2 regions of the Streptosporangium sp. NPDC000239 genome follow, and region 1 is predicted to be linked to the other one. Evidence: predicted binding sites of a transcription regulator. Region 1 holds the regulator's gene; the other holds the start of a gene.

Region 1 (11,881 bases):
CAGCAGCGCGAGCACCCCGGTGACCAGGCTCACGGCGTCGGGCGCGGACTCGGCAAGCTCCCGCACGATCCGGCCGACCTCGTGGCCCGCCCGCCGTACGGACTCACCGACGAGCTGGTCCTTGCCGCCGGGGAAGTGGAAGTAGAGCGAGCCGCGCGGCGCTCCGCTGGCCGCGACCACCTGGTTCAGCCCGGCCCCGAAGTAGCCGCCGCTCTCGATCAGCTCCCGCGTCGCGTCGAGCAGCCGCGTCCTGGTCTCCTCACCCTTGCGTCCCATGGCCAAAAAATAGACCGGTCTGCTTATTCTTGGCAACCCGGGGCGGTGAAGCGCGAGAGCTTGTCCGGATTCAGCACGGCCCGCACCGCCGTGATCCGCCCCTCCGTCACCTCGATCGCGAAGACCGCGACGACCACGTCCCCGGCCCACACCACGATCCCCTCCTCGCCGTTGACCTCGGTGTGGGCGAACCCGCCCCCGGGGCCGAACTTGGCGGCGATCCCGGCCAGGAAGCGGACGACCTTGTCCCGGCCCTCCACGGGGCGCAGCGCGGCGCCGACCCGGCCACCGCCGTCGGACCAGACGACCACGTCGACGGCGAGCAGCCGCTCAAGCTCGGCGAGGTCGCCGCCCCGCGCGGCGTCGAGGAACCGCTCGACGATCCTGCGCCGCTGCTCCCCGGGCACGTCGAACCTCCGGGGCTCGCCCATCCGCTTCCTCGCCCTGATCAGGAGCTGACGGCAGTGGGTCTCCGAGAGGTCGAGCACCTCGGCGATCTCGCGGTAGCCGTACGAGAAGGCCTCGCGGAGCACGAAGACGGCGCGCTCCGGAGGGGTGAGGCGCTCAAGCAGCGTCAGGAACGCCATGGAGACCGCGTCACGTTGCTCGGCGGTCTCCAACGGGCCGAGCGCCGCCGACTCGACGGGCTCGGGAAGCCAGGGGCCGACGTAGCTCTCACGGGTGGCGCGGGCGGCGGTCAGCCGGTTGAGACAGAGGTTGGTGACCACCTTGGCCAGCCACGCCCCCGGCGTCTCCACGTTCCGCCTGTCGGCGGTGTGCCAGCGCAGGTAGGCGTCCTGGACGACGTCCTCCGCCTCCGCGGCCGAACCGAGCATCCGGTAGGCCAGGCCGAACATCCGCCGCCGCAGTTCCTCGAACTCATCGACCATCCGTCCAGGGTCCCAGAGCTCAGCGGGCGCCCGGCTCACGGGGACTCCCTGAAGGCCCTGCGGTAGGCCGAGGGCGAGGTGCGCATCGTCCTGGCGAAGTGGTGCCTGAAGGTCACGGCGCTGTCGAAGCCCACCGCCGCCGCGACCTCCTCGATCGAGGCGGAGCCCGACTCCAGCGGCTCCAGGCTGGCCGCGATCCGCTGGGAGATCACCCAGCGCAGCGGGCTCGTCCCGGTCTGGCGGGCGAAGTGCCGCAGGAAGGTGCGTTGCGACATGCGGGCGGCCCCGGCCATCCCGGCGACCGTGATCGGCTCGGCCAGGTGCCCGAGCGCCCAGGCCATCGCGACGGCCACCGCGTCGTCCCCCTCCGCGGGCGCCACCGGGGCCTGGACGAACTGGGCCTGCCCGCCCTCCCGGTGCGGCGGGACGACCAGCCTGCGCGCGACCGAGTTGGCCACGCCGGGGCCGTGGTCGGTGCGGACCAGGTGCAGCAGCAGGTCGAGGCCCGCGGCGCTGCCCGCGCTGGTCAGCACGTCCCCGCCGTCCACGTACAGGACGTCGGGGTTGACCCTGACCAGCGGGAACCTCTCCCTCAGCAGGTCGGCGTACCTCCAGTGGGTGGTCGCCTCACGCCCGTCGAGCAGCCCCGCGGCGGCCAGCGCGAAGGCCCCCGAACAGATCGACACGATCCTGGCCCCACGCTCGTGCGCCGTCCGCAGCGCCCTGACCAGCTCCGCGGAGACCTCCCCCCGCACGTCCGCGACCGCGGGCACGATCACCGTGTCCGCCGCCGCGGCCACGTCGAGCCCGTGCCCGGCCCGCATGGTGAACCCTCCGACGACCCGCAGGTCGGCCGGGGTCTCGGCGCAGACCGTCAGCTCGTACCAGGGGACGTCGAGTTCGGGCCTGGGAATGCCGAAGATCTCCACCACGCAGCCGAGTTCGAAGGGGGCCATGCCGTCGAAGGCGACGGCGGACACGGTGTGCGCCCGCCGCGCCGGGAAAAGAAGCGACATGGCGGGATATTAGCGATAAGCGGCGTTCACGCCACTGGCCGGAGGGGCGCCGTGCGCGAAACCATGTCTCACGCACGGCACCGTTCTCCGAGAAAGGCATGTGATGTCCGCCGCCTCATCCGCCGTCACCGCGGTCCCCGCCGCCGAGAGCACCACGGCGATCGCCCACTTCGCCGCCCGGCTCGCCTTCGAGACCGACGTCTCCGACGTGGCCGCCGACCTGGCGGCCGGAGTCCCGGACGTCGTCGTGGTCGACACACGTGGCGTCCAGGCCTGGCTCCAGGGCCACGTCGCGGGAGCCGTACACCTGCCGACCGGCGAGATCGCTGCCCGCGCGGCCGAGGTGGTCCCCACGGGGGCGACCGTGGTGACCTACTGCTGGGGACCGGGCTGCAACGGCGCCACCAGGGCGGCCCTGGAGTTCGCCAGGCTCGGTCACCCCGTCAAGGAGATGATCGGCGGCTTCGAGTACTGGGCCCGGGAGGGCCTGCCCGTCGAGACCTCGGAGGGGGTCTCCCGGCGTGCGCCCGACCCGCTGACCGCCCCTGTCCTCGGCGTCTCCTGCGCCTGCTGACGCCCTCAGCCGTTCGCGGCGAGCAGATCGACGCCGTTGCCGTCGGGGTCGTGGACGATGGCGTACCGCTGCCCCCAGAACGCGTCCCAGGGCTCCTTGTGGCCCTCGTAGCCCAGGGAGACGAGTTCGTCGTAGGCGGCGTCCACCTCGGCGGGGGTGTCGAACTCGAAGGCGAACGCCGTCCGGGAGCCTCCGGTGGGCGGCCGCCAGCCCGGGTCGAAACCGTGGAGCGTCTCGACCGTGTCCCAGACGAGCTTCAGCCCCCCGGGCAGTTCCGCCTCGACGTGCGGCTCCCCGTCCGCCTCCGGCGGCAGGTCCAGGCCCAGCCGGCGGTAGAACGCCAGCGACCTGGCCATGTCCTTGACGACGATTCCCACGAAACTCAGACGTGCCCGCATATCAGTGTCTTTCCGGTTGAGGTGCCGTGCTCGGTGCGCGCGTCCCGGGGCCGCGCACGGCCCAACCTAACCGGAGGTCACATCCACGGTCTTGCAGGAATCGGACGACTCACGCCTCGGCGGACGCCCTGAGCGCGGCGGCCAGCCAGAGGAAGGCCGCCACGGCCGGAGGGAACGGCGGGCGCCCGTTGATGGCCCCCACCAGCTGCCAGTACCGCTCGACCCGCAGGTCGCTGAACAGCTCCACCTGCTCGGCCAGCCGTACCCGCTCCTGTGCCCGGGTCTCCGGCGCGACGATCAGGTCGAGTACGGCCCGCCCCTCGGCCGAGTCCGGCGCGACCCCCGCCGCCTGGGCCGGGACGGCGTGCTCCATGACGGCCTGGTGGTCCAGCGGGTCTGCGGGGCTGTCCGCGTTCTGGCCCGCCACCACCATCTCCCTGACCCGGCGCTGGAAGTCCTCGTCCTCGACGAGTTCCGCCAGCTCCATCCAGGCGTCCACCTGCTCCGGGCTCGGCTCGTCCGGCAGTTCGGTGTTCACCTGCCGCATGCCGTTCGCGATGCCCAGCGCCGGGCCCTCGCCGGGGTCGACCCCGGCGAGGACGCGGTCCACGAAGTCATCGATGATCTGCTGCCGCTCCCGCGCGGACAGCCTGGCCAGTCTGTGCATCAGTGACGCCTCCTCGATCGTGCTGCCGCGCTTGGCGACCGTGCTCAGCACGGCGCGGCGCAGCCGCAGGGTACGGATCTCCGCCTCAAGCGCCGCGACATGCGTCTCGGCGACCTGGGCGACTGTCGTGGCCCGGCACAGGACCTCCTCGACCGCCTCAAGACCGAACCCGAGTTCGCGCAGGGTCCTGACGAGGTCGAGCCGGGCGACCGCCCGCGCGTCGTAGAGACGGTAGCCGCCCGCGGACCGACCGGTCGGCGGCACCAGACCGCTGTCCGACCAGAAACGGATCGTCCGCACCGGCAGTCCCGTACGGCGGGCGAGCTGCCCGATCGTGAAAAGCTCCGTGCCTTCGCTCACGGCACCACTGTGCCGTCTCCACTCACTGGAGACTCAACTCCCTTTTCCCGCGATGCTCCCTTTTCCTGCGATCGGGAGAGACGATGGGGAGCCGGTGAGCCATGTGGCTCACCGGCTCCCCGGTTCAGGCCGTGTCAGCTGCAGCCGCTGGTCGAGCCGCAGCCCTCGCAGACGTAGCAGCTGCCCGCGGGACGCATCTTGGTGCCGCAGGTCATGCACAGCGGCGCGTCGGCGGTGCGGCCCTGGTGCGACTCCAGGGAGCCCGCGGCGCGCTCGGGGGCGGCCACCTCGACGGTCTGGGCGCGGGTCTCGGAGCGGGGCTGGGGCCGCTCGATGGGCGCGGAGGTGGCCAGCTCGGCGATGACCTCGTCCGCGGCGATCGGGGCCGGGTCCTCGCCCCGCTGCTGGGCGGCGCGCTCGGAGGCCGAGAAGATCCCCAGGGCGGCCCGCTCGTCGTAGGGCAGGTGGTCGAGCGCCAGGCGGCGGAAGATGTAGTCCATCACCGAGGCGGCCATCCGGATGTCCGGGTCGTCGGTCATGCCCGCCGGGTCGAAGCGCATGTTGACGAACTTGCCCACGTAGGTCTCCAGCGGCACGCCGTACTGCAGACCGATGGAGATGGCCACGGAGAAGGCGTCCATGACGCCCGCCAGGGTGGAACCCTGCTTGGACATCTTCAGGAAGACCTCGCCGAGACCGTCGTCGGGGTAGGACGAGGCGGTCATGTAGCCCTTGGCGCCGCCCACCGTGAAGCGGGTGGTGGTGCTGGGCCGCTGGTTCGGCATCCGGCGCCTGGTCGGACGGCTGACCTCGACGACCTGGACCTCGGGCTCGGCCGGCTCGGCCTTCTCCTCGGTCTTCTTGCCCGCCGCCGACAGCGGCTGGCCGACCTTGCAGTTGTCGCGGTAGACGGCCAGGGCCTTCAGGCCGAGCTTCCAGCCCTCCATGTAGACCTGCTCGATGTCCTCGACCGTCGCGGACTCGGGCAGGTTGACGGTCTTGGAGATGGCACCGGACAGGAACGGCTGGGCCGCCGCCATCATCCGCACGTGGCCCATCGGCGCGATGGCCCGCTCTCCCATGGCGCAGTCGAACACCTCGTAGTGCTCGGGCCGAAGACCGGGGGCGTCCACGACGTGGCCGTGCGCGGCGATGTACTCGACGATCGCCTCGACCTGCTCCTCCTGGTAGCCGAGCTGGCGCAGCGCCCGCGGGATCGTCTGGTTGACGATCTGCATGGAGCCGCCGCCCACGAGCTTCTTGAACTTGACCAGGGCGAGGTCGGGCTCGATGCCGGTGGTGTCGCAGTCCATCATCAGGCCGATGGTGCCGGTCGGCGCGAGCAGCGAGGCCTGGGCGTTGCGGTAGCCGTTCTTCTCGCCGAGCTTGAGGCAGTCGGCCCACTGGCGCGAGGCCTCGGTGTGGATGACCCGGTCCATCCCGCCCAGGGTGCGCAGGTCGTCGTTGGCCGCGGCGTGCTTGCGCATGACGCGCTTGTGCGCCTCGGCGTTGCGGGCGTAGCCCTCGTACGGCCCGACGACCGCGGCCAGCTCGGCGCTGCGGCGGTAGGAGGCGCCGGTCATCAGCGAGGTGATGGCCCCGGCGATGGCCCGGCCGCCCTCGGAGTCGTAGGCGTGGCCGGTGGCCATGAGCAGCGCGCCCAGGTTGGCGTAGCCGATGCCGAGCTGACGGTAGGCCCGGGTGGTCCGGTCGATCTTCTCGGTCGGGAAGTCGGCGAAGGTGATGGAGACGTCCATCGCGGTGATGATCAGCTCGGTGAGCTTCACGAAGGCCGCGACGTCGAAGGTGTCGTCGTCCCTGAGGAACTTCAGCAGGTTGATGCTGGCCAGGTTGCAGGAGGAGTTGTCCAGGTGGAGGTACTCGGAGCAGGGGTTGCTCGCCGTGATGCGGCCGGTCTCCGGGCTGGTGTGCCAGTCGTTGATCGTGTCGTCGTACTGGACGCCGGGGTCGGCGCACTCCCAGGCGGCCTGGGCCATCTTCCTGAACAGGGACTTGGCGTCGACCTTCTCGATCACCTCGCCGGTGAGGCGTGCGCGCAACCCGAAGTCACCGCCGTTCTCGACGGCCCGCATGAACTCGTCGGAGACACGCACGGAGTTGTTGGCGTTCTGGTACTGGACGGAGACGATGTCCTTGCCGCCCAGGTCCATGTCGAACCCGGCGTCGCGCAGCGCGCGGACCTTGTCCTCCTCGCGCGCCTTGGTCTCGATGAACTCCTCGATGTCGGGGTGGTCGACGTCCAGGACGACCATCTTGGCCGCGCGGCGGGTGGCGCCGCCGGACTTGATGGTGCCCGCCGAGGCGTCGGCGCCGCGCATGAAGGAGACGGGGCCGCTGGCCGTACCGCCGCTGGAGAGCAGTTCCTTGGAGGAGCGGATCCGGGAGAGGTTCACCCCCGAGCCCGAACCGCCCTTGAAGATCACACCCTCTTCCTTGTACCAGTCGAGGATGGACTCCATCTGGTCGTCGACGGCCAGGATGAAACAGGCGCTGACCTGCTGCGGGGAGGCGGTGCCGACGTTGAACCAGACCGGCGAGTTGAAGCTGAAGACCTGGTTGACCAGGGCGTGCTTGAGCTCGTGGTCGAAGATCTCGGCGTCCTCCTCGGTCGCGAAGTAGCCCTCCTCGACCGCGGTCCTGGTGTAGACGCCGACCACCCGGTCGACGAGCTGCTTCAGGCTCCACTCGCGCTGCGGGGTGCCGACGGCGCCCCGGAAGTACTTGGTGGTCACGATGTTGGCGGCGTTGACCGACCAGGAGTCGGGGAACTCGACGCCCCGCTGCTCGAAGTTGACCGAGCCGTCCCGCCAGTTGGTCATGACGACGTCACGGCGTTCCCAGGTCACCTGGTCGTACGGGTGCACCCCGGGCGTGGTGAAGATGCGCTTCATCTTCAGTCCCTTGCGTGGCCGCTTGCCCCCGCGCGCGACCGCGCCGTTGACCGTCTCCGTCATGACTTCCCCCTTCCGAGGCTCCATGGAGCCCCCAGTCGGACCAGTTCAACACGCCGCGTACTCCCCCGGCGCCCGGGGACTGACTCAGTCGCGCCGCACGGAACGCTCGGCGCGCAGCTGTTCGATCTCGGCCTCGAAGTCGGCCAGGGTCTCGAAGCCCCGGTAGACGGAGGCGAAACGCAGGTACGCCACCTCGTCGAGCTCGCGGAGCGGGCCCAGGATCGCCAGCCCGACCTCGTGGGCCGCGATCTCCGCGGCCCCGGTCGCCCGGATGCTCTCCTCGACCCGCTGGCCGAGCTGGGCCAGCGAGTCCTCGCTCACCGGGCGCCCCTGACACGCACGCCGGACACCGGCGATCACCTTGTCCCGGAAGAACGGCTCGGTCACCCCGCTGCGTTTGCTCACCATGAGCAACACCGTCTCCTGCGTGGTGAACCTGCGCCCGCACTCCGGGCAGGTGCGCCTGCGCCGGATGGCGCTGCCGTCCTCGGTCGACCGGCTGTCGATGACCCGCGTGTCAGGATGACGACAGAACGGACAGTGCACGCGTGTCGCCTCCCTGACTTGCCCAGCGGCTCATCTTCCTCGCGTTGCTCCGCCGGCTCTGCGATCTCCGTGTGGAGACGCTCACGCACGCCCTCGAATGGTCGAGATGCGGTAATAGAAACACAATCTATGGTGGAGCGGAATGATGAAGCCACTAGATGTTGTGGTCCAACCGTAGGAGTGTCGGACCATGAACGCAAGTTAGGAAGGGCCTGCCGAGCGAAGTCGCCGATCAGCGCAGCTCAAGGGCGTCAGCCGGGCGTGTCGCCCTTCCGGTACGGCCCCGCGGGCGCCGTCCGGACATGCGGCACCCCTCCCCGGGGCGTGCGAACGGGCCGATCGCCGAGATCCATTATCGGGTGAGCCCGGGGCGCGTCGTCACGCTCCGTCGCCAACGCCCCCGCCCACCCTCCTTGGAGCGCCCAGGACCCCCACTGGCCACAGGGCCCGCAGAGGCCCGTCGAGGCGCCCCGGAAAGCCTCCTAGGAGGCGAGGGCCGCGTCCAGGAGGGCACCCGCCCAGAAGGCCCCCAGAACGAGGAGCACGAGCGCCAGGACCGCCACGACCCTCCCCCTGCGGGTCAGCCTGACCGGGGCGCGCCTCCGCCGGACGGTCGCGTGCGCCGCCCTCCCCCCGGCGACGGCCCGCCTCCGCGAAACCGCCGGAACCGTACGGCCTGCACGCCCCGCGGCGGTCCCACGGGGACGCGCGACGGGCCGCCCTCCCCCCGCCGCCCCACGGCCCGCGCCCCTGGCGGCCGTCTCCCCGGTGCCCCTGACCAGCGTCAACGTGGGCCTGGTTGTCCTCGTGGCCGCCTTCACGGTGCCCCCCATCTCTTCGACCTGGCCGAACACATGTCGAAGAAAGATCGGCGAATCGAACACGATGTCGATCGAACTCCCGTACGATGTTGTACACCACGCCGCCACCGATTTCGAGGACCATTCGAACAAATGTTTGAGTATGATCTTCGGCGGAGGTACGGTCGCTGTGTGCGACGCAACCAATACAGACCGGGAGCGAGGAGATCATATGAGTGAGCGCGACGAGAGCGGCGCGGCCGTCAGTGACCTGGCGGTGCGCAGGCGTGACTCCCTCGGCCTCACCCCCAGGCAGCGCAAGATCCTTGAGGTGATCCGCGACTCGGTGCAGCAGCGCGGCTACCCGCCGTCGATGCGCGAGATCGGCGAGGCGGTGCAGCTGACCAGCACCTCCAGCGTGTCGCACCAGCTGACGGCCCTGCAGCGCAAGGGCTACCTGCGCCGTGACCCGCACCGCCCGCGTGCCCTGGAGGTGCGCCTGCCCGGCGAGCCGGTGCTGTGGGTCGACCCCGACACCAACGCCGAGGAGACCTCGGTCAACCGCCCGACCGCGGCCTACGTGCCGCTCGTCGGCCGGATCGCCGCCGGCGGCCCGATCCTCGCCGAAGAGAGCGTGGAGGACGTCTTCGCCCTGCCCAAGCAGCTCGTCGGCGAGGGCACCCTCTTCCTGCTCCAGGTCACGGGCGACTCCATGATCGACGCCGCGATCGCCAACGGCGACTGGGTGGTCGTCCGCCAGCAGCCCGTCGCCGACAACGGCGACGTGGTCGCCGCGATGATCGACGGCGAGGCCACGGTCAAGACCTTCAAGCGCAAGGACGGCCACGTCTGGCTGGTTCCGCACAACACGAACTACGACCCGATCCCCGGTGACGAGGCCACCGTCCTGGGCAAGGTCGTGGCGGTGCTGCGCAAGCTCTGAGGCGCCCCGGCGGCATCTCTCCCGGAACGCGAGGAGTGACCCTCAAACCGAGGGTCACTCCTTTCTGCGTTCACGGTCAGGGAACGATGTTGACCAGCTTGGGTGCCCGGACGATGACCTTGCGGGGCGCGCCGGACAGGAAGGCCTGCACCTTCTCCGACGCCAGCGCCAGTGCCTCCAGGTCGGCATCGGAGATCTCCGGGGAGACCTCCAGACGGTCACGGACCTTGCCCGCGACCTGTACGACGCAGGTGACGGTCTCCTGCACCAGCAGCGCCGCCTCCGCGACCGGCCACCCGGCGGTCGCGACGGAGGCGGGGTGCCCCAGCCGCTCCCAGCCCTCCTCCGCCGCGTACGGCGCGACCAGGGACAGCATGACCGCCAGGGTCTCCGCGGCCTCGCGCACCGCCGGGTCGGCGGCGCCGGGGCCCGAGTCGATGGCCCTCCTGGCGGCGGTCGTCAGCTCCATCATCCTGGCGATCGCGACGTTGAAGCGGTACGAGTCGAGCAGCTTGGTGACCTCGTCCACGGTCCGGTGGACGACCTTGCGCAGCTCCAGATCACCGGTGGAGAAGTCGACGCCGGGTGCGGATCCCGCACCGGCCTCGGCCATGACGCGGAAGGCCCTGGCCAGGAACTTCTGCGACGCGGCCGGGGAGACGTCGGCCCAGTCGATGTCGTCCTCGGGCGGGCCGGCGAACAGCACGGTCAGCCTGACCGCGTCGACGCCGTAGGTGTCGATCTGCTGGCCCAGGTCGACCCCGTTGCCCAGCGACTTCGACATCGCCTTGCCCTGGTTGATGACCTGCCCCTGGTTCAGCAGGCGCAGGAAGGGCTCGGTGAAGTCGAGCATGCCCATGTCGTGCAGGACCTTGGTGAAGAAACGCGAGTACAGCAGGTGCAGCACCGCGTGCTCGACACCGCCGACGTACTGGTCGATCGGCCCCCACCTGCGGACCTTCTCCACGTCGAAGGGACCGTCCAGGTAGGTCGGATCCACGTAACGCAGGTAGTACCACGAGGAGTCGACGAAGGTGTCCATCGTGTCGGTGTCACGCTTGGCGGCTCCGCCGCACTTGGGGCAGGAGACGTTGACCCAGTCCTCGGCCGAGGCCAGCGGGGAGACACCCTTGGGCGCCAGCGCCTCACCACGCATGTCGGGCAGGGTGACGGGCAGCTGGTCGTCGGGAACCGGGACCTCGCCGCAGTCAGCGCAGTGGATGATCGGGATCGGGCAGCCCCAGAAACGCTGGCGGGACAGCAGCCAGTCACGCAGGCGGAAGTTGACCGCCGCCCTGCCGGTCCCGCGCCCGGCCAGCACCTCGATGATCCTGTGGATGGCCTCGGCCTTGGACAGGCCGTCCAGCGGCCCCGAGTTGACCAGGGTGCCCTCACCCGCGGTGGCGATCCCGGTCTCCCCCGGGTCGGCCATGCCGGTGTGGACGACGACCCGCACCGGCAGGTCGAAGGCGCGGGCGAAGTCGAGGTCGCGCTGGTCGTGGGCGGGAACCGCCATGATGGCGCCGTGGCCGTAGTCGGACAGCACGTAGTCGGCCGCCCAGACCGGCATGCGCTCGCCGTTGACCGGGTTGATCGCGTAGCGGCCCAGGAAGACGCCGGTCTTCTCCTTCTCGGTGGACAGCCGGTCGATGTCGGACAGCTTGGCGACCTCGGCCCGGTAGGTCTCGAAGGCCTTCCGCTGCTCGTCGGAGACGATCTCCTCGGCCAGCGGGGCGTCCGGGGCGACGACGAAGAAGGTCGCGCCGTACAGCGTGTCGGGGCGGGTGGTGTAGACCGTGACCGGCTCGTCGCGGCCCTCGATCACGAAGTTGACGTCCGCGCCCTCGGACCTGCCGATCCAGTTGCGCTGCATGGTCAGCACGCGCTCGGGCCAGCCGCCCTCCAGCTGGGCCATGTCGTCCAGCAGCCGGTCGGCGTAGTCAGTGATCTTGAAGTACCACTGGGTCAGCTCCCTGCGGACGACCTCGGCGCCACAGCGCTCGCACCTGCCTCCGACGACCTGCTCGTTGGCCAGCACGGTCTGGTCGTTGGGGCACCAGTTGACCAGGCCGCCCTTGCGGTAGGCCAGGCCGCGTTCGAAGAAGCGCAGGAACAGCCACTGCGTCCACCGGTAGTAGGTGACGTCACTGGTGTGCAGACGACGGGACCAGTCGAAGGAGACCGCGTAACGCTTGTAGGAGGCCGCCTGGGTCTCGATGTTGGCGTAGGTCCACTCGGCCGGGTGCGCGTCACGCTTGATGGCGGCGTTCTCCGCGGGCAGGCCGAAGGAGTCCCAGCCGATCGGGTGCAGCACGTTGTAGCCGCGCTGGAACCAGTAGCGCGACACGATGTCACCGATGGCGAAGGCCTCGGCGTGACCCATGTGCAGGTCGCCCGAGGGGTAGGAGAACATGTCGAGCATGTAGCGACGCTCGC
Region 2 (11,881 bases), on a different contig from region 1:
GCGGCGGCACTCGCGGCCCGTGAGCCGTTCCGCGGGCAGGCCGAGCTTGTCGACGAAGGCGGCCAGCTCGTCGAGCGCGGCCAGATCGTCGGAACCGAAGGCGACGTCGAGCGTCCCCAGGGCCCGGTAGTCCAGGTCGAGGCCGCCGTCCTCGGTCAGGTCGGCGGCGAAGGCGGGCCATCTGGCCAGGGAGGCCAGCCCGAGGCGCAGCAGGGGCTCCTCGGTGTAGGTCACCTCGCTGACCGGCGCCAGCATGCCCGCCGCCGCGTGCGAGGCCCCCGAGCCGGGGTCGGGGTCGGCCACGGCCACCCGTGACCCCCTCCTGGCCGCACGCCAGGCCACGGAGAGCCCGGCGACGCCTCCGCCGATGACGAGCACGTCGAAGTGGTGTGACATTCGTACCCTCCGCTCCCTTCGCCGGCATGACCCGGATCAGGTTCCTGGCGGTCGAGGGCCGCTGACGGTCACGCCGGGATCATCGCCGCCGGACGCGCGCCCCGTGCGCCGGCACGGTGTATCAGCACGTCAAATGGCCTTCGATGGTCCGCGTCGCCCCGTAGCCCTCCTCTCAGCCCGGTGCGCTCCGGGCTCCCGCGCGTCTGCTCGCTTCCACCTTAAGGGCTGTGGTGACGCCCTCACTGCGTTGGATGCGAGCTAAATACCGTTTTCGTTATCAAACAGCTAATGGCAGAGGATCGGGCAGGGCGCTTAGGCTCGTGAGTTGTGAATCATGTCGTGGTGGTTGGCGCCGGCCTGGCCGGCGTGCGCAGTGTCGAGGCGTTACGAGCCCGAGGGTTCGCCGGCACGATCACATTGATGGGCGAGGAGGCACACCGCCCCTACGACCGTCCCCCGCTGTCGAAGTCCGTCCTGCTGGGGGAGACGGACTCCACGGTCGTCGACTCCGATCTCGACGCGCTTGAGGTCGACTTCCGCCCGGGGGTGGCCGCGAAGGGACTGCGGCCGGGCGTGGTCGAGACCACCGAGGGCGAGGTGGCCTACGACGGACTGGTCATCGCCACCGGCGCCCGTCCCGTCCGGTTGCGCGGCGACGGCGAGCAGCACGTGCTTCGCACCATCGACGACGCGCTCGCCCTGCGCGAGCGGCTCGTCGCGGGCGTGCGCGTCGCCGTCATCGGGGCGGGCTGGATCGGCGCCGAGGTCGCCACCGCCGCCCACAGGGCGGGCTGCGAGGTGACCGTCGTCGAGGCAGCCGACCTGCCGCTCTCCCAGGCCCTGGGGGCCGTCGGCGGGCACACCGCCCGCTGGTACGAACAGGCGGGCGTCGAGCTGCGCCTGGGCGTCCAGGTCGCCTCCGTCGACCACGACGGGCTCACCCTGGCCGACGGCTCACGGGTCAGGGCGGACGTGGTCGTCACCGGCGTCGGCGTACGGCCCGCCGTCGAGTGGCTGGCGGGCTCCGGTGTCGAGCTGGACAACGGCGTCGTCACCGACGAGCACCTGCGCACCTCGCTGCCCGGGGTGGTCGCCGTAGGCGACTGCGCCGCCTGGTGGTCGCGCCGCTACGACCGCCGCCTGCGGGTGGAGCACTGGGACACCGCGCTGGGCGCCCCGGAGGTCGCGGTGGCCGCGCTCATGGGCGGAGACGCGGTCTACGACCCGGTGCCCTACTTCTGGTCGGAGCAGTTCGGCCACATGGTGCAGTACGCCGGGCACCACGACGACGGCAACGACGGCGAGCGCCTCGTCCTGCGCGGCGACCCGGAGGGCGGCTCCAGGTGGGGGGCCTGCTGGGTCCGCGGCGACGGCAGGCTGGCCGCGGTCCTGGCGGTGAACCGCCCCCGCGACCTCCTGCAGGGGCGCCGTCTCATCGAGGGCGGCCAGCGGCTCGACGCCGTTCGCCTGGCCGATCCGGCGGTGGCGCTGCGCGACTGCACGGTCGCTTAACCTGCCCACCGGGTGTTTGGCGGAAGGCACGATGTGGTAGTGGTGGATTCGTGACGCTTTCTGTTGCGCAGATCGACCGGGAAACAGACCAACTGGTGGGCGAGTGGCTCACCTTGACCGAGGTCGCCAGGAGACTCAACCTCAGCGCCGGTCGCGCGAAGCAACTTCTCAAGGACCGCAAGCTCATCGGAGTGCGAAGGGGCGGGGGCGAGCCACAGGTTCCCGCCGCCTTCCTCGGCAAGGACGACGTGGTGAAGGGGCTGCCAGGCACGCTCACCGTGCTGCTCGACGCCGGATACGACGACGTCGAGTCGCTCCGGTGGCTCTTCACCCCAGACGAGACCCTCCCGGGGTCCCCGGTGGACGCGATAGTCGCGGGCCGCCACACCGAGGTCAAGAGACGTGCCCAGGCGCTCGCTTTCTGACGCCCGCCTCTACCTCTGCACCGACGGGCGCCGTGAGCGCGGAGACCTGGCCGACTTCCTCGACGCCGCCCTCGCGGGCGGGGTCGACATCGTCCAGCTACGTGAGAAGGGCCTTGAGGCCAGGGAGGAACTCGCCCTCCTTGAGGTCTTCCGCGAGGCCTGTGACCGCCACGGCAAGCTGCTCGCGGTCAACGACAGGGCCGACATCGCTCACGCCGCCCGTCCCGACGTGCTCCACCTCGGACAGGACGACCTGCCGGTGCGGGCCGCCCGCGACATCCTCGGCGACGACATCCTCATCGGGCGTTCCACTCACGCCCCGCAGGAGGCCTCAGCCGCGGCCGTCGAAGCGGGAGTCGACTACTTCTGCTGTGGTCCCGTCTGGCCGACGCCGACCAAACCGGGAAGGCACGCCCCCGGCCCCGCGCTGCTCAGGCACGCCGCGGCGCTGGAGACGGAACGCCCCTGGTTCGGCATCGGCGGTGTCGACCTGTCCAACCTCGACGAGGTCATGTCGTACGGCGTGCGCCGGGTCGTGGTCGTGCGGGCCATCACCGAGGCGGACGACCCGAAGGCCGCCGCCGGGGAGTTCAGGCGGCGCCTGACCGCCGGGCTCACCTGATCCGCATCCGACCGGTCCGGGCCCGGTGGACGCCGGGCCCGGCCTCAGGTGCGACGTGACGTCGCGGCCACGGCCAGATCGGCCAGGGCCGTACGGGACCGCGGGGTGATCGGGGCGCCGTCGAGCGAGACGAGGGCGTGGTCGAGATATTCCTTGATCATGCTCTCGCACGCCGCCAGGGCCCCGGTCTCCTCGATGATCTGACGCAGCCTGGCGACCCCGGCGGCGTCCAGGTCGGGGTCGCCGAGCGTCTCCTCGACCGTCCTGGCCTGGAGCGGGGTGGCCACGGCCAGGGCACGGGCGACGAGCATCGTCCGCTTGCCCTCCCGCAGGTCGTCCCCGGCGGGCTTGCCCGTCTCCGCGGGGTCGCCGAACACGCCGAGGACGTCGTCGCGGAGCTGGAAGGCGATGCCGACGCTACGGCCGTACTCCTCGCAGAGCCGGTCGATCCACGGCTCGACGCCCCGCGCGGCCAGCACCAGGCCGAGCCTGAGCGGCTGCTCGACGGAGTACTTGCCGCTCTTGAAGAGGGCGACCCGCAGCGCGCTGTCGAAGGTGTTCTCCTCGTGCGCCTGCTCCAGCAGGTCGAGGTACTGCCCGCACATCAGCTCGGTGCGCATGTGGTCGTGGATCCGCTGGGCAGCGGCCAGCGACTCCACGGGCAGCCCGCTGTTGCGCCACATCTCCCCGGACCAGATGAGCAGCAGGTTGCCGAGCAGGATGGCGGCGCCCTCGCCGAACTGCCCGGCGGAACCGCGCCAGCCCGCCTTCTCGTGCATCGCCTGGAACCTGCGGTGCGCCGACGGCATGCCCCTGCGCAGATCGCTGGCGTCCATGACGTCGTCGTGCACGAGGGCGCTGGCCTGGAGCAGCTCAAGGGAGGCCGCGGCGGTGAACAGCGCCGGATCGTCCTCCCCGCCCGCGCCGTGCCAGCCCCAGTAGCAGAAGGCGGGCCGCAGCCGCTTGCCGCCCGCGAGGAACTCCTCGGCCGCGGTGAGCAGCGGGACCAGTTCGGGCGCGCCGACCAGGGGGCGCTGCCGGTCGACGAACTCCCTGAGGGATCGATCCACTTCGGAACGGATGGTGTCGAGAGCAGCCGCGGAAGGGGTCATACCCCGAGATTATCGGCCCGGAGGTGCGAGGTTATGCCCGCGGTGTCCCCGCCGGGGCCCGGCAGGAGGAAGGGTGTTGAACCGATCACGGTTGTGGCGCTCCGTCGGGCGGCCAGTACCCTAGGGGCATGGCTCTGGGTCGCTCGTCAGTCTTCCCCGAACGTGTGCCCACCGTCCGCGAGCTCCTCGCCGCCGGTGGCCGTTCGTTCTCGTTCGAGTTCTTCCCACCGAAGACGGACGAGGGGGAGCGTCAGCTCTGGCGGGCCATCCGGGAGCTTGAGGCCCTGCGGCCGACGTTCGTCTCGGTCACCTACGGCGCGGGCGGCGGCACCCGCGACCGGACGGTGGAGATCGTCGAGCGGCTCGCCCACGAGACGACGCTGACCCCGGTCGCCCACTTCACCGCCGTCAACCACTCCCTGCGTGAGCTGCGCCACCTGATCGGCAGGTTCGCCGGGGCGGGCGTGCGCAACATCCTCGCCGTGCGGGGCGACCCGCCCGGCGACGTGACGGGAGAGTGGATCCGCCACCCCGAGGGCGTGCAGTACGCCGAGGAGCTGGTCAGGCTCATCCGCCAGTCCGGCGACTTCTGCGTCGGCGTGGCCGCCTTCCCCTACAAGCACCCCAGGTCCACCTCCGTCGAGGCCGACACCGAGCACTTCGTGCGCAAGTGCCGGGCGGGCGCCGACTACGCGATCACGCAGATGTTCTTCCGCGCGGAGGACTATCTCAGGCTGCGCGACCGGGTGACCGCCCGTGGATGCGAGACCCCGATCATCCCCGGCATCATGCCCGTCACCCAGATGAGCACGATCGCCCGTTCCGAGCAGCTCTCCGGCGCGCCGTTCCCGCCCGAGGTCGCCGCCAGGTTCGAGGCCGTCGCCCACGACCCGGCCGCGGTGCGCGACCTGGGCATCGAACACGCCGCCGAGCTGTGCCAGACCCTGCTCGACGAGGGCGCGCCCGGCATCCACTTCATCACCTTCAACCGGTCGAGCGCGACCCGCGAGGTCTTCCAGGCCCTCGACGTCACGACCGGGGCGGACGACCGGCTGGCGGTCTAGGCGTACTGGGCCAGCGGGAGCGGGGTGCCCAGGATCGCGTAGCGCTCCTGGCCCCCCGGGAAGACGAACCCGGTCAGCAGGTCGCCGAAGCCCAGGCTCCGGTAGAGATGACGTGCCGCCGTCTCCTGGTCACGGGTCGACAGTACGGCGGTGCGCTCCAGGCGCCCCGCGCACAGGCCGGTGACCATCGCCCGGCCCACGCCCTTGCCCTGGTAGTCGGGGTGGACGTGGACCTCGGCGAGTTCGAAGGCGTCGTCGAGCCACTCGCGGGTCCTGGCCTGGCCGTCGTGCTCGGTGATCGCCTGACGGACGACGCCGTGCCACCACTGGCCGGGTTCGCCGTGGAAGCCGTAGGCGAAGCCGACCATCCTGCCGTCGGCGCGTTCGGCGAACAGGCAGGTGAACCGGGAGTAGGAGGCGTGGCCTCTCATGATCGCCCTTCGCCCGGTGAGCTGGTCGGCGGGCGGGAGCATCGCCGCGGTGTAGACGTCGAGGACCGCGTCGAGGCTCACGGCGAACTCCTCGGGGCCGACCCGTCGCAGTTCGATCACGCAACGCACCCTAGCAGGACGACCACCATGAGGATCTGAGAGGTTCGTCAGGGTTTGGCGGGTGTCCGCCTGGCGTTCAGCGCTCGACCTCGACCGGGGTCCCGCCGGTGACGCGGAGGAGTTCGGCGAAGGAGGTCGGGAAGACCGTGTGCGGGTGGCCGGCCGCGGCCCAGACCACCTCGTGCCTGTCGAGCCAGACGTCGACCAGGGTCCTGATCGGGGCGGGATGTCCCAGCGGGGCGACGCCGCCGATGACCTGGCCGGTCGCCGCGCGGACGAAGTCGGGGGTCGCCCGCCGTACCCGCGCCGCGCCGACCTTCTCGGCGACCAGACCGGTGTCCACCCGGTGGGCACCGCTGGTCAGCACCAGGAGCGGCCGGTCGTCGGCGTCGAAGATCAGGCTGTTGGCGATGGCGCCGACCTCGCAGCCGAGCTGCGCCGCGGCGGTCGCCGCCGTCGGCGTCGCCTCGTCGAAGACGACGATCTCTCCGGTGACGCCGTGCTCTCTCAGAGCCGCGGCGACCTTCTCGATGTTGGGATGCAACTTTTCCGGCACCCGGTCACTCTAAACGGGTTGACCATCGATTACCTCTTCATAACCGTTGCCGGAGAGTGGATGGTTGGTGCGCTATGGTCCGTTGTTCGGGCTTGACTGACAGGAGGGGATGATGGTGATGGGGGTTGGAGGACGGCTCGGAGTGGCCGCCCTGGTGACGGCGGGGGCGACGCTTCTGGCCTCTCCCGGTGTCGCGAACGCTCAGGTCGTCACCTCCGCGGCGACCGCGGTCACGGCCCAGGCGGCGCCGGGGTTCGTCGCCCCCGGCCAGACGCTGAGGCTTGGGGCGAAGGGGACCGCGGTCAAGGCGCTGCAGACCAGGCTGCGGGAGCTGGGCTACCTGCCGGGCACGGCCGACGGGCGTTACGGCGGCACGACGCTGACCGCGCTGTGGGCCTTCCAGAAGATCAACGGCATCGCGCCGACCAGCACCGTGACCAGGAAGACCTGGAACGCTCTACAGAACCCCAGGTCGCCGAAGGTGCTGGTGCCCAACGGCAAGCCGACCAGGGTCGAGGTCAACCTCACCCAGCAGGTGATGACCCTGTACGTGGACGGCAGGGTGAAGCTGATCAGCCACATCTCCTCGGGCAGCGGGATTCCGTACTGCGAGACGGCCACCTGGGAGGGCAAGACCCAGAAGTTCTGCGGCAGCGCCCGCACGCCGACGGGCGACTACAAGACGACCTGGCGCAGGAACGGCTGGCACAGGTCATACCTTGGTCAGCTCTACAACCCGATCTTCTTCAACGGCGGTATCGCCCTGCACGGCGCACTCTCGGTGCCGTTGGCCCCGGCCTCCCACGGCTGTGTGCGGCTGCCGATGAACGTCGCCGCGGTCCTGCCCGGCATGCTCGGCACGGGAGTCCCGGTGCACGTCCGGGGCAGATTCGTTCGCTGACGGAGTGAACACGGTTCTTCGTGCCCCCGGTCCTTCAAGGGCCGGGGGCACGGTCGTTCCCGGGGTCGCCGCGGGGGCGCGGGAAAGGGCGCCGTGGCGGGCCCGCCTTGACGGCTGTTTCCCCGCCCTGTGAACACCGGGCCGTGTTCTCGTCATGGGGAACTCGTGGGCAACGCGGAACGCGCGGCGCCCACGACTCCCGGCCACCGAGATGCCGCAGAAAACCGCACAACGCTCAAACTCCACCTTGAACATTTAAAGCAGGCACAGGCCTATAAATCAGCCAATGCGACAGGGAAAGGGGTATGGAGGCGGCCGTGCGTCCGCTGGGTGAGGGAGGGAAGCCGGGGATGTCCGAAACCCCTTGGCCGTGACCGCCCCGGCTTGTCCGCGCGCGACCGGCGACTCTCCGGCGGTTCTTCCGGGGTGGGTGATTCGTATGGTTCCAGGCTGCCCGGTGGTGTCGAACTTTTGTTCGTGCGTTTACTTGACACTACCAGTGATCGAATTTATGTTCGATGTGATGACGTGGGGCTCGCGGTCCACGTCCAGGGTGGTTGGCCTTTCCGGGACCGTCGGCCACGGCGGCCCGGCCGGGCCGGGGCGGGCGGGGAGAGGGGAAGCTCCTCGTCCGGCCGCCCGGAGGATTTGTCGGTGGGGTCTGCGAGTGTTGACCTGACCGGCGGATTCGCCGGGAGCCGCTTGCGACCAAGGAGGCTGAAGCACATGACCCCTCGGCTCAGCGATTCCGATGGGCCCCGGCTCTCGTCCACGGTGCGGGCGCACCTGGCCGACGCGCGCGACTGTCTTGAGGAGGCGGGCGCCGCCCGGACCCCCGCAACCCGATACGTCGCCGCCCACCTGGCGGCGCTCAGAGCCGCGGCCGCGATCCTGGCCGCGCGGCCACGGCCCATGGACGGCCGCAGGCGCCGTCTGCGCAGCGCCTGGGAGCTGCTGCCTGAGGCCGAGCCCAGGCTGGCCGAGTGGGCCCCCTACTTCGAGACCAGCGCGACCAAACGGGCCGCCGCCGAGGCGGGCATGACCCGCATGGTCTCGGCGAGGGACGCCGAGGAGCTGATCTCCGAGGCCGAGCGGTTCGTCGTCACGGTGGAGACCCTCCTGGGCCTGCCCGCCCAGACCACCCTCCCGGCCCGCGTCCCTCTGGCCGGCTAGCGGCTCTAGGCCGCCGATGAGGCCAGCGGGCGGGCGGCGCGGTGGCGCAGCAGGAGCATGGCGGCGTCGTCGTTCAGCGGCTTGCCCACGTGACGCAGCAGGTCGGCGCGTAGCGCGTCGAGGGCCAGCTGCGGGTCGGAGCCGTTCAGCAGGTGCGCCCTGTCGGCCAGCGGATAGAACCGGCCCGTCCCGTCGCGCGCCTCGATGACCCCGTCGGTGTAGAAGAGCACCTGGTCACCGGGTTCGAAGCCGATCTGGTACGGCACGGCCTCGGCCCCCTTCAACGACGCCATGCCCAGCGGAAGGGCCTCGTCGGGCGGGTCGGCGAAGGAACGGCTGCCGTCGGCCGCCAGCACCATGGGCGGCGGATGACCGCAGTTGATGACGGTGATGGAGGTGCCCTCCTGCGCCTCGCCGAGATCGGTCAGGTCGGTGATCTCGGCGAGTACGGCGGTGACGAACTGCTCGCCCGACAGCTCCCGCGACAGCGCGTTCTCCAGGCGGGCCACGACGCCCTGCAGCTTGGCCTCGTCGTGGGCGGCCTCCCTGAAGGCGCCGAGCACCACGGCGGCGGTCTCGACGGCCTCCAGGCCCTTTCCCTGGACGTCTCCCACGATGATGCGCACCCCGTGCGGGGTGGTCACCACCTCGTACAGGTCGCCGCCGATGCGGGCCTCGGCCGTGGCGGAGGTGTAGGAGACGGCCACGCCGATCCCCGGCCCGGCGCGGCGCGGGACCGGCCGCAGCAGCACCCGCTGGGCGGCCTCCGCGACGGAGCGGACGTCGGCGAGCTGACGCTCGTGCCGCAGGCGTCCCGCGCTGGCCAGCACGCTGGCCACCGTGACACCGAGGATGGCGGCCATGGTGATGTTGGTGCGGGGCGTCCACAGGATGTCGTTGTAGACGCCGAGCGCCACGCACAGGGCCAGTGCGATGAGGCCGGAGACCGTGGTCCTGGCCAGGCCGCAGGCCACGCTGGCGAAGGCGGGGCCGAGGGCGAGCAGCGGCAGCAGCCCGGAGGTCGGCCCGGAGCCGAAGTCGATCAGCGCGACCAGGGCCATGACGACGAACGGCAGCAGCCTGAGCGTCTCCTGGGTCCTGGTCGCCCCGACGGAGGTCAGCAGCCGAAGGAACGCCCGGGTCTTGGTCGAGCCCAGGGCCGCCTTGAGTGAGGCGAGACGGCCTTCAGGGCGCGGTCGAGAGTGATCGTGACGATCCTCTCCCCGGGCCATGTCCACCACATCTCGTTAAATGCCATGTTTGCCTTTTCCTACCACAGCGATGGTGATCCGTGGCGGCGTGCGGGCCATGTTCTAACGAGAGAGGAAGACCACGGCTCGCGGGCACGCCCAGCCGCGCGTGCCCGCGACCGGACGGGTCGTCAGAAGGACTCGACGGCCCTGCGGGCCTCGGGGTCGAGCACACCCCAGGTGATGAGTTCCTCGGTGAGCTCACTGGGGGACTTGTCGTAGATCACGGCCAGGGAGCGCAGGTCCTCCTGACGGATGGACAGCACCTTGCCGTTGTAGTCACCACGCTGGCTCTGGATGGTGGCGGCGTAACGAGCCAGCGCACCCGCCTTCTCCTTGGGCAGCTGGGCAAGACGCTCAAGGTCGATCACAAGCTTCGGCGTGGGGCCAAGAGGGCTCGGCGCGCTGCCCCCGGGCAGGAGCTCATTGACCGGAACCCCGTAGAAGTCGGCCAGCTCGGCCAGCTTCTGCACCGTGACCGCACGGTCCCCACGCTCGTAGGAGCCGACGACAACGGCCTTCCAACGACCGCGGGACTTCTCTTCGACTCCGTGCAGGGACAGGCCCTGCTGAGTGCGAATCGCGCGGAGTCTTGCACCCAGCGACTTGGCGTATTCAGACGGCATCGTGTGGCCCCCCGGCTCGGTTATGTACTGCTTTCAGTTGATTGTCCTCCCTCGCAACTTATGCCCCAACCACCGGGTTGGCCTGGGGTAGGCACCTTCGGTGACTGATGCGTCGGGGTTTACCCGATAACGCCGCGAGGTGTGGTTACGGACAGTGACGGTAAAGCTGTGGGCGCCTAAGGTCAAGCTGATTGGAAAAAAGATGTCGAATCCGATCCGATGTGGTCCGCCTCAAACGCCGTGCTTGTCCCATGGCGGATAGTGAATCATCACCGTTTCCCGCGCCGTCCGGCGGACCCTCGCTTCCCGGCGGGACTCCTGGGCACCATCATCACCGGACAGGGGGCCGAACGTATGATCTTCAGCGAGACGTCGCCGGGGAAGACCCGCCGCAGGGGCCCGGTCTCGCTGGAGGCACAGATCAACATCGCCCCCTCGCAGTCGGTGCCCGCCAGCGCGGCGGCCACGTCTCTGCCCTCAAGCACCTCCACGTCGACCCGGACGTCGTCGTGCCCCCGGACGATCTCGTCGAGGTCGGCGGTGACCTTCTCCCTGATCCTGCCGAGCATCTCGGCCTCGACCCCGCCCCGCCGTCCCCCGCCCAGCACGAGGGTGACCAGGCGCAGCGGGACGTCCATCCGCCCGGCCAGCTCGAAGGCCTGCCGTACGGCCTCGTCGGAGGCGGGGTCGCGGCGGTAGGCCACGGTCAGCCTCCGCAGGGCCGGCGGATGGCTCTCGGCGTACCCGCGGGGCGCGAGGGCGACGGGCACGGGGGAGGTGTGCAGGAGCTGGTCGGCGGTGCTGCCGACCCGGATGCGGCCCTTACCGCCTCCGGGGGCGGGGCCGATGACCACCGCGTCGGCCTCCAGCCGCCCGGCGAGCTGGACCAGCCCCCTGCCGCTGCCCCGGTGGCCGTGGGAGACGAAGTCGACCGGCACGTCCCGCACGCCGGCCAGCAGCTCGCGGGCCTGCTCCAGGACGGTCTGCGCCTGCGCGGCCACGTAGGCGCGCCACTCGGCGTCGATCTTCCCCGGTCCCGGGGTCGGCCAGGTGGGCACGTGGACGTGGGCGACGGTCAGCCGGGCCCCGGCCCGCCGGGCCAGCAGTACGGCCAGCGTCAGCCCGTCCTGGCCCCGGCCACCGGGGACGAATCCGGCGAGGATGTGCTCGATCTTCATCGGACGCTCCTGCTGAGGCGTGAGTGGCGGTAGCCGTACAGGAAGTAGGCGAGCAGGCCGACGGTCATCCAGATCGCGAAGGCGAGCCAGGTGACCCCGGCGAGCCCCAGCATCACCACCACGCAGAAGATCACCCCGAGGACCGGTGTCAGCGGGAAGAACGGGGTCCTGAAGCTGCGCGGCAGGTCCGGCCGGGTGTAGCGCAGCACCAGCACGCCGACGTTGACGATGGCGAAGGCGAACAGGGTCCCGATGCTGGTGGCCTCGGCGAGCTGGCCGAGCGGGATGAACCCGGCCAGCAGGGAGACGAACGCGGCGACGATGATCGTGTTCGCGACCGGGACCTGGCGGCGTGGATCGATCCGTTCGAAGATCCTCGGCAGCAGGCCGTCGCGGGACATCGCGAACAGGATGCGGGTCTGGCCGTACAGCACGGTCAGCACGACGCTGGCGATGGCGATGACCGCGCCGAAGGAGATGATCAGGCCCGCCCAGGTCGAGCCGGTCGCGCGGTC

What was found. The regulator LexA, encoded in region 1, represses DNA repair genes until DNA is damaged. The targets are predictions, from matches to a motif close to TCGAACANNTGTTCGA.
Region 2: the regulator LexA is predicted to act here: its motif matches at 7,603-7,618, upstream of ABT340_RS02925 (SAV_6107 family HEPN domain-containing protein).

The regions. Positions count from the first base shown of each region.
Region 1 is NZ_JBEPEI010000027.1:41,523-53,403, forward strand. Features, by position in the region: gene ABT340_RS38690 (TetR/AcrR family transcriptional regulator) at 1-276, opposite strand, end outside; gene ABT340_RS38695 (RNA polymerase sigma-70 factor) at 300-1,166, opposite strand; gene ABT340_RS38700 (helix-turn-helix domain-containing protein) at 1,202-2,182, opposite strand; gene ABT340_RS38705 (rhodanese-like domain-containing protein) at 2,286-2,756, shown strand; gene ABT340_RS38710 (VOC family protein) at 2,762-3,154, opposite strand; gene ABT340_RS38715 (helix-turn-helix domain-containing protein) at 3,264-4,181, opposite strand; gene ABT340_RS38720 (vitamin B12-dependent ribonucleotide reductase) at 4,316-7,156, opposite strand; gene nrdR (transcriptional regulator NrdR) at 7,241-7,702, opposite strand; gene ABT340_RS38730 (hypothetical protein) at 8,185-8,535, opposite strand; gene lexA (transcriptional repressor LexA) at 8,735-9,445, shown strand; gene leuS (leucine--tRNA ligase) at 9,522-11,881, opposite strand, start outside.
Region 2 is NZ_JBEPEI010000001.1:625,352-637,232, forward strand. Features, by position in the region: gene thiO (glycine oxidase ThiO) at 1-396, opposite strand, end outside; gene ABT340_RS02885 (NAD(P)/FAD-dependent oxidoreductase) at 724-1,908, shown strand; gene ABT340_RS02890 (Rv2175c family DNA-binding protein) at 1,959-2,333, shown strand; gene thiE (thiamine phosphate synthase) at 2,311-2,955, shown strand; gene ABT340_RS02900 (polyprenyl synthetase family protein) at 3,000-4,067, opposite strand; gene metF (methylenetetrahydrofolate reductase [NAD(P)H]) at 4,196-5,131, shown strand; gene ABT340_RS02910 (GNAT family N-acetyltransferase) at 5,128-5,682, opposite strand; gene ABT340_RS02915 (YbaK/EbsC family protein) at 5,759-6,238, opposite strand; gene ABT340_RS02920 (L,D-transpeptidase family protein) at 6,357-7,139, shown strand; gene ABT340_RS02925 (SAV_6107 family HEPN domain-containing protein) at 7,866-8,312, shown strand; gene ABT340_RS02930 (PP2C family protein-serine/threonine phosphatase) at 8,318-9,544, opposite strand; gene bldD (transcriptional regulator BldD) at 9,694-10,188, opposite strand; gene ABT340_RS02940 (universal stress protein) at 10,458-11,366, opposite strand; gene ABT340_RS02945 (amino acid permease) at 11,363-11,881, opposite strand, start outside.